2 regions of the Phytobacter sp. genome follow, and region 2 is predicted to be linked to the other one. Evidence: predicted binding sites of a transcription regulator. Region 2 holds the regulator's gene; the other holds the start of a gene.
What was found. Region 2 encodes sigma-54, which starts transcription at its own class of promoters, with help from an activator protein. Its sites were predicted from a motif close to GTTGGCACANNTTTCGCTNT; they were not measured.
Positions count from the first base shown of each region.

Region 1: a site for sigma-54 is predicted at 2,631-2,650, ahead of glnK (P-II family nitrogen regulator). Genes of this name have one in related genera too.

Region 1 is NZ_JCACPZ010000004.1:1,137,345-1,141,556, forward strand. Features, by position in the region: gene tesB (acyl-CoA thioesterase II) at 1-851, shown strand, start outside; gene amtB (ammonium transporter AmtB) at 919-2,205, opposite strand; gene glnK (P-II family nitrogen regulator) at 2,239-2,577, opposite strand; gene AC5JPW_RS09395 (SmdB family multidrug efflux ABC transporter permease/ATP-binding protein) at 2,833-4,212, opposite strand, start outside.
Region 2 is NZ_JCACPZ010000008.1:1,323,500-1,327,711, reverse strand. Features, by position in the region: gene rapZ (RNase adapter RapZ) at 1-188, opposite strand, end outside; gene ptsN (PTS IIA-like nitrogen regulatory protein PtsN) at 234-725, opposite strand; gene hpf (ribosome hibernation promoting factor) at 806-1,093, opposite strand; gene rpoN (RNA polymerase factor sigma-54) at 1,116-2,549, opposite strand; gene lptB (LPS export ABC transporter ATP-binding protein) at 2,598-3,323, opposite strand; gene lptA (lipopolysaccharide ABC transporter substrate-binding protein LptA) at 3,330-3,890, opposite strand; gene lptC (LPS export ABC transporter periplasmic protein LptC) at 3,859-4,212, opposite strand, start outside.

The sequences.
Region 1 (4,212 bases), on a different contig from region 2:
TTAACAATCTGCTGTCATTATTGAATCTGGAAAAAATTGAAGAGGGTCTTTTTCGTGGGCAGAGCGAAGATTTAGGGCTGCGCCAGGTCTTCGGAGGCCAGGTCGTCGGGCAGGCATTGTATGCCGCTAAAGAGACCGTTCCGGCCGAACGTCTGGTTCACTCTTTTCACAGCTATTTTCTGCGTCCTGGCGATAGCCAGAAACCGATTATTTATGATGTGGAAGTGTTGCGCGATGGCAATAGCTTCAGCGCCCGTCGTGTCGCCGCCATTCAAAACGGCAAACCCATTTTCTATATGACTGCGTCGTTCCAGGCGCCGGAGCCGGGCTACGAGCATCAAAAAACCATGCCAGAGGCACCGGGTCCGGAGTCGCTGAAATCAGAAACCGAAATTGCCCGCGAGCTGTCGGCCTTCCTACCGCCGCTGGTGAAGGAGAAGTTTCTGGGCGACAAGCCGATTGAAATCCGCCCGGTTGAATTCCATAACCCGCTGAAAGGCCACAAGGCCGAGCCAACCCGTCAGGTCTGGATGCGCGCGAACGGTACACTACCGCAAGATTTGCGCGTGCAGCAATATCTGCTTGGATATGCCTCGGACTTCCACTTCCTGCTGGTTGCGCTTCAGCCACACGGCGTAGGCTTCCTCGAAAAAGGTATGCAGGTGGCAACTATCGATCACTCAATGTGGTTCCATCGACCCTTCGATTTGAACGACTGGCTGCTCTACAGTGTAGAAAGTACATCGGCTTCCAGCGCAAGGGGATTTGTACGCGGTGAGTTTTATAACCGTGACGGTGTACTGGTGGCGTCTACCGTACAGGAAGGCGTGATGCGTAACCGCGGGGCCTGATATCGCGCAGATATGAAAAAGCCTCCCAGCGGGAGGCTTTTTTTGCTTTGGAGATAACTCAGTTCTGTCAGGCGTTGTAGGCGTTTTCGCCGTGGCTGTTGACGTCCAGCCCTTCGCGCTCTTGATCTTCCGGTACACGCAGACCCACGGTCATGTCAGCCAGCTTGTAACCGATAAAGGCAACCACACCTGACCACACGATGGTGATAGCGATACTTTCCAACTGAACCAGAAGCTGATGGCCCATAGTCACGCCTTCCGCATAACCCACGCCACCCAGAGAGGTCGCAGCGAAAATACCGGTCATGATGCAACCAACAATACCGCAGACACCGTGAACACCAAACACATCACACGGATCGTCCACACGCAGCCAGCGTTTCAGGGATGTTACACCCCAGAGACCTGCCAGACCTGCAACGAGACCAACAATCAGCGCACCACCAACCCCCACATAACCACATGCTGGTGTAATACCTACCAGACCTGCAATCGCACCGGAACAGGCGCCCAGAAGAGAAGGTTTACCGCGCAGTGCCCACTCACCAAAGACCCAGGAGAGGATAGCACCCGCTGTCGCAACAACGGTGTTAACGAACGCCAGCGCAGCAATTTCGTTAGCTGCACTTGCAGAACCTGCGTTGAAGCCAAACCAGCCAAAGTAGAGGATCGCAGTACCACTGAAGACCATCGGCAGATTGTGCGGTTTGAATGCTTCTTTACCGAAGCCCACACGTTTGCCAATCAGGTAGGCACCGACCAGCCCTGCGACCGCGGCGTTGATGTGTACGACAGTACCACCCGCGAAGTCCATTGCACCATGCGTTGCCAGCAGACCACCGCCCCAGACCATGTGCGCAATCGGCACATAAGAGAGGGTCAGCCACACCACAACGAAGATCAGGACCGCAGAGAAACGGATACGTTCAGCCAGAGCACCAACGATGAGGCCGACAGTAATACAGGCGAAAGAACCCTGGAATGCGACATGGATGTACTGGTAGAAGCTACCCATCACCGCTTTGAGTTCGATATTTTTCAGCATCGCCCAGTTAAAGCTACCGAAGAAGCTATTGCCTTCACTGAAAGCCAGGGAGTAACCGTAAACCACCCACAAGACACAAACCAGAGCAAAGGTGACCGCCACCTGTGTCAGCATGGAAAGTACGTTTTTGCCGCGGATCAAACCGCCATAGAACAAGGCAATGCCCGGAATTGTCATGAACAGCACCAGCGCGGTGCAGATCATCATAAAGGCGTTATCGGCTTTATCAGCGACCGCCGGAGCGGCCATCGCAAGGCCAGGCAGTAATGCCAGCGAGGCAAGACCTGCTTTCAATGTTGCTTTCTTCATTTTATTCCCCATCCTTCTCACTGTGTGCAGGTATTACAGTGCCGCTTCGTCGGCTTCGCCGGTACGAATACGAATGACACGTTGCAGCTCAGCAACGAAAATTTTGCCGTCGCCAATTTTTCCGGTGTAGGCCGCTTTGCTAATGACATCAATCACTTCATCGAGTTGATCATCAGCGATTGCCACGTCAATCTTCACTTTCGGCAGGAAGTTAACGCTGTACTCAGCACCACGGTAAAGTTCAGCATGCCCTTTCTGACGCCCAAACCCTTTCACTTCAGTAACAGTCAACCCTTGAATACCAATTGAAGACAGCGCTTCACGAACGTCTTCCAGCTTAAATGGCTTAATGACCACGGTAACCAGCTTCATAGATCCCCCTCCAGTCGAAAATCGATAATGGCCGCAGCTAACACGTAGAAGATATTGCAAGGGCTGTGCCAGAAATGAAAAATGAGACATTTTCAGGCTCTTAAGCCTCCGAATGGGGGTGAGGTTATCGGGCGATGAAAACGAGAAGGGTTCAGATTGTTCCTGGAAAAGAAAAACGCACCACGACAGTGCGTGATGCGTTAGTTTTTTGCACCAACAGTGATAGCTGTCAGTAGCGTGCCTGATTATGGTGCATCAGGCGATTAGCGATTCTTCTTGTAAGCTAGCGGCTAGCTCTTCACCCGCCAGTTGGAGCTGGTACATTTGCCAGTAACGTCCTTTTGTTTCAAGGAGTTGCTGGTGCGTCCCTCGTTCAACAGCCTGTCCACGATGGAGCACAAGAATGGTCTGGGCCTCAACAATAGTCGACAATCGATGAGCAATCACTACCAGCGTCGTGTGCTCCCGTACCGCGGTGAGAGCCTGCTGAATCGCCTGCTCGGTGCCTGAATCGATATTAGCGGTAGCTTCATCGAGGATCAGGATTTGCGGCGTATCGACCAACACACGCGCCAGCGCAAGCAGCTGTTTTTGCCCGACCGAAAGATTGTTCCCCTGCTCACCCAGACGCGTATAGATGCCATCACCCATACCGCGCGCCAGATCTGCAAGCTGCACGGTCTCCAAAGCCTGCCAGACCTGCTCCTCAGAAATATCACGACCCAACGTCACGTTAGCGAAGAAACTGTCAGCCATCACGACCGGATCCTGCTGCACCATGGCCACCCCTTTGCGCAGCGAAGCATGGCTCAGTGCCGAGAGCGGACGACCATCAAGGCGGATTTCACCTTTAGTCAGTGGGTAATAGCCCATGAGCAGATTCGCGAGCGTACTTTTACCGCTGCCGGTATGTCCCACCAGCGCCACAAAACTGCGCGGCGGTACGCTCAGGTTGATGTCCTGCAAGACCAGTTGGTCATCCCGGTATGCAAACGACACATTATCGATGTCGATAGCACCGCTTTTCAGCGGCTCATCGTCGTAACCATAAGTCTGGCGCGGGCAGTCCATCAGTTCGAAGACACGCTCCCCCGCTACCACCGCCTGTTGCAGCATGGATTGCTGGGTGGTGAGTTCAATTAACGGTTCGTTCAGTCGCCCCAGATAGCTAATAAAGGCATACAACACCCCGACCTCAACCGAGCCCGTGGCACTAAACCCAAACAGCATCAGCAGGCCGCACAGGATAAGCGTGGTGAATAAGCTCAGTAGCGGACGCAGCAGGAAGCCGTCGAGACGCAGAGTCTGCATACGTGCCAGATAATGTGAGCGACTTGCCTCCCCCATTCTCTCACCAAAGCGCCCCTGCTGACGGAACTGCTGAATAACACTCATCCCGTTGATGACTTCGTTAAAGCCGTCGTTAATGTCTGCCAGATAGGCACGCATCCGGCGCACAATGGGCGTGCTATAACGCTGGTAAATAAGCATCACAATCAGTACCGCCGGGAAGATGGCGATCGCCACCAGTGCCATACGCCAGTCGAGGCTAAACATCGCCACCAGCATCGCGCCAATCAACGCTGCACTGCGCAGGACTGTCGCTACCACGGTAACGTACAGATCGCGGATGAC
Region 2 (4,212 bases):
GACTCTGGCATATTACGTACGTCAATACTAACGGCAGCAGAGGTTTGTCTGTCGGCAAGCGTTCTCGCCAGCTCAGGCAGCAGTACCACCGGCAGGTTATCAACGCAGTAAAATCCCATGTCTTCCAGTGCACGCAGGGCGACCGATTTACCGGAACCCGAACGACCACTTACGATCATCAGGACCATGGGCCATTTCTCCTCGCAACGCCGGATAACACGGCGACTAATACATTACGCATCGTCCTGTTCGCCTTCTGTCAGCGTGATTATCTGGTACAGCTCTTCATCACTTTGTGCAGAGCGCAGGCGGCGACAAATGGTTTTATCCGCCAGACGTTTTGCCACTAACGAGAGGGTATGCAAATGCGTTTTGGTTTGATCGGCTGGCACCAGGAGAGCAAACAGCAGATCGACGGGTTGGTTATCAATAGCATCAAATGCAATCGGTGTTTCCAGTTGCACGAACACACCGACCGCCCGAAGGGTATCTTCTTCGAGTTTACCGTGCGGGATGGCTATCCCGTTGCCAATGCCCGTACTGCCCATTTTCTCGCGCGTAAGGATAGCCTCGAAAACCACCTGAGGTGGCAGGCTTAGCTGTTTTGCAGCGAGCTCACTGATTATCTCCAGCGCACGTTTTTTGCTCTGGCAGTGAACACCACTACGCGTACATTCCTGGTTAAGGACATTGCTCAATTGTAGAGCGGAATCGTTGTTCATCATAATTTCACCTAAGCGTCGCCAGTGCAAACACCCTACCGGGTTACGGTAGGGTGGTACGCGCCAGACGCCAGCCCGGACAATTAGTGTTGTTTCAGTTTATCTTTATGTTTCGTCAGTTGACGCGCCAGTTTATCAATTAAACCGTCGATAGCAGCATACATATCCTGACCTTCCGCACTGGCGTGAATTTCACCACCATTAACATGCAAAGTTGCATCCGAGGTATGAGTCACTTTCTCCACTTTCAACACAATATAGACCTGATTAATCCTCTCGAAGTATTGTTCGAGTTTCGCAAATTTGGCATTCACAAATTCACGCAGGGCCTCGGTGATCTCGACGTTCTGTCCTGTGATGTTAAGCTGCATAGTGTCTTCCTTATCGGTTGGGTCAGACCAGCTGTTTACGCTGATTTGACGGCGGAATGGATAAAGACTCTCGATATTTTGCAACGGTTCGCCGCGCGACCATAATCCCCTGATCGGACAGTATGGACGTCAGTTTACTGTCACTCAGTGGTTTCGCAGGGTTTTCTGCGGCGATCAATTTTTTCACCAGCGCACGTATAGCAGTCGACGAGGCTTCGCCACCGCCTTCAGTATTGACGTGGCTGGAGAAAAAATACTTGAGCTCAAAAATGCCTCGCGGACTGTGAAGGTATTTTTGAGTGGTGACACGAGAGATGGTGGATTCATGCATCTCAACGGCCTGGGCGATATCAGCCAGCACCATCGGTCTCATAAACTCCTCTCCCTGTTCGAAAAAGGCTTGCTGCTGCTCCACAATACAGCGGCTTACGCGTAAGAGCGTGTCGTTACGGCTTTCCAGGCTTTTAATCAGCCACTTCGCGTCCTGCAGATTACTGCGAATAAACTGGCTGTCGGCATCGTTACGGGCTCCGCCGCACATGGCAGCATAGTGCTGGTTAATTTGCAGACGCGGGATACTGTCTGAATTCAGCTCAACAACCCAACGGGCGTTGTGCTTGCGCACCAGCACATCAGGAATGACATACTCAGGTTCGCCGGTCTGGATCGATTGACCCGGGCGAGGATCCAGCGACTGGATCAGATTCACCGCTTCTTTCAGCACATCTTCTTTCAGACGGGTGACGCGCATGAGTGTGCGGAAATCATGGTTTGCAAGTAGATCGAGATGATCGCTGATAATGAGCTGCGCCTCTTCACGCCAGGGCGTCTCTTTTGCGAACTGAGAAAGTTGGATCAGCAGGCAGTCGCGCAGATCTTTTGCAGCAACGCCTACCGGATCGAAACGCTGGATACGCTTTAGCACGGCTTCGACTTCATCAAGCCCAATCTCTTCGTCTCCCATGCTTTCCAGAATGTCTTCCAGGGGGACGGTGAGGTATCCGGTATCGTCTACAGCATCCACAATCGAGGTGGCAATCGCCCGATCGGTATCGGAGAACGGCGTTAACTCAACCTGCCACATCAGGTAATCCTGAAGTGACTGGGTGGTTTCGCCCTGATAAATAGGGAGTTCGTCGTCGATATAATCGGTGCTGCTGCCGGAGGGGGTGCCTGCGGTATAAATTTCATCCCAACTGGCATCCAGCGGCAGTTCCTCAGGCATCTCTTTTTGCTCAAGAGCGTCTACGGTGTCGAGGTTCTCATTGTCCTGGGACTGCTGCGCTTCCACTTCTTCATGAAGATCGGTTTGTTCCAGCAATGGGTTACTCTCCAGCGCTTGCTGGAGTTCTTGCTGGAGTTCCAACGTGGACAGCTGTAACAGGCGAATAGCCTGCTGCAACTGCGGCGTCATGGCGAGCTGCTGGCTCAGCCTTAATTGCAAACCTTGCTTCATATTCAGAGCAGTCTTCTCCGACTAAACACGTCAATAAACTCTACCCTATCAGAGTCTGAAGTCTTCCCCAAGATATACGCGCTTAACGTGTTCGTCTTCAAGGATTTGCTGTGGAGTACCGTGGGCAATTAAGTGACCCTGACTCACGATATAAGCGCGCTCACAGACCGCCAACGTTTCACGTACGTTATGGTCGGTAATCAACACACCGAGTCCGCTGTCACGTAAATGTTCAATGATACGTTTGATATCGATAACGGAAATCGGATCGACGCCTGCAAACGGCTCATCAAGCAAGATAAATTTAGGGTTAGCGGCTAATGCTCGGGCAATTTCTACACGGCGGCGTTCACCACCGGAGAGTGCCTGGCCCAGGTTGTCACGAAGATGTTCAATGTGGAACTCTTCCATCAGCTCATTCGCACGGTCTGTTCGCTGTTCAGCGCTCAGATCATCGCGAATTTGCAGAACGGCCATTAGGTTATCGAAGACGCTAAGGCGACGGAAAATGGAGGCTTCCTGAGGCAGGTATCCAATGCCACGGCGTGCTCGAGCATGCAGTGGTAACAGGCTGATATCTTCATCATCAATGATGATGTTGCCTGCATCTCGCGGCACAATACCGACAACCATATAAAATGTTGTGGTTTTCCCTGCGCCGTTAGGGCCTAACAGGCCAACAATTTCACCTGAATTGACGGTCAGGCTAACGTCTTCCACGACACGACGGCCTTTGTAGGCCTTAGCGAGATTCTTTGCAGTTAATGTTGCCATAACGAATTAGTTACTCTTTTTTTGCGCCGGGGCTGGGTTCTGGGTATTGCTCTTATCTTGCAGTTGCGACGGTACCAGAACCGTGGTCACACGTTTACCTTTCTCACTAAACGCCTGCATTTTCTGCTCTTTAACCAGATAGGTGATTTTGTCGCCTTTGATATTGCTATCAAGCTGTTCCAGATAGGCATTGCCAGTCAGGATCACAAAATCTTTTTCCAGTTCGTAATGCATCTGTGAGGCATGTCCTTTCACCGGTTTACCATTGTCCTGCAACTGGTAGAAGGTGGCTGGATTACCAAAGCCGTCAATGACTTCTTTACCCTGTTGCCCACCAGGGCGAGTGACGACAACTTTGTCCGCATTGATTTTGATTGTTCCTTGCGTCACAACGACATTACCAGTGAAGGTAACGACATTGCCTTGCATATCCAAAGACTGCTGATCAGAGTCGATATGGATAGGTTGCTCGGTATCGCCAGTTACCGCAAATGCCGGGATGCTGGCAGCAAGAAGTGCGCTGGCCAGGACAACATTAAGGCTGAGTTTGTTTGTTTTGAATTTCATATGAGCTTCTAACCTTTTCAATCAGCTCTGCGGTTTTGCTGCGTAAATTGCCGCGCATTTTCAGGCCGGTGGAATTGAATGTTGTTCCGTATAACGTTACCTGATCGTCAGAGGTCACATCCTGAGTGACCAGATTGATCTGGGCGTTATCCGTCGTAATTTTTCGTAGTTGAGCGTCTGCTGTCAGTGCATTGACTTCAACATGGCCGTAAAGATAAAGCATTCTGTCATTGGTGAGCTTTGCTTTATCCGCCTTAATGGACCATGTCGGAATTTTATCTTTATCGAACGTCGTCAGCACGGGTTGGGTGAACCATGTGAT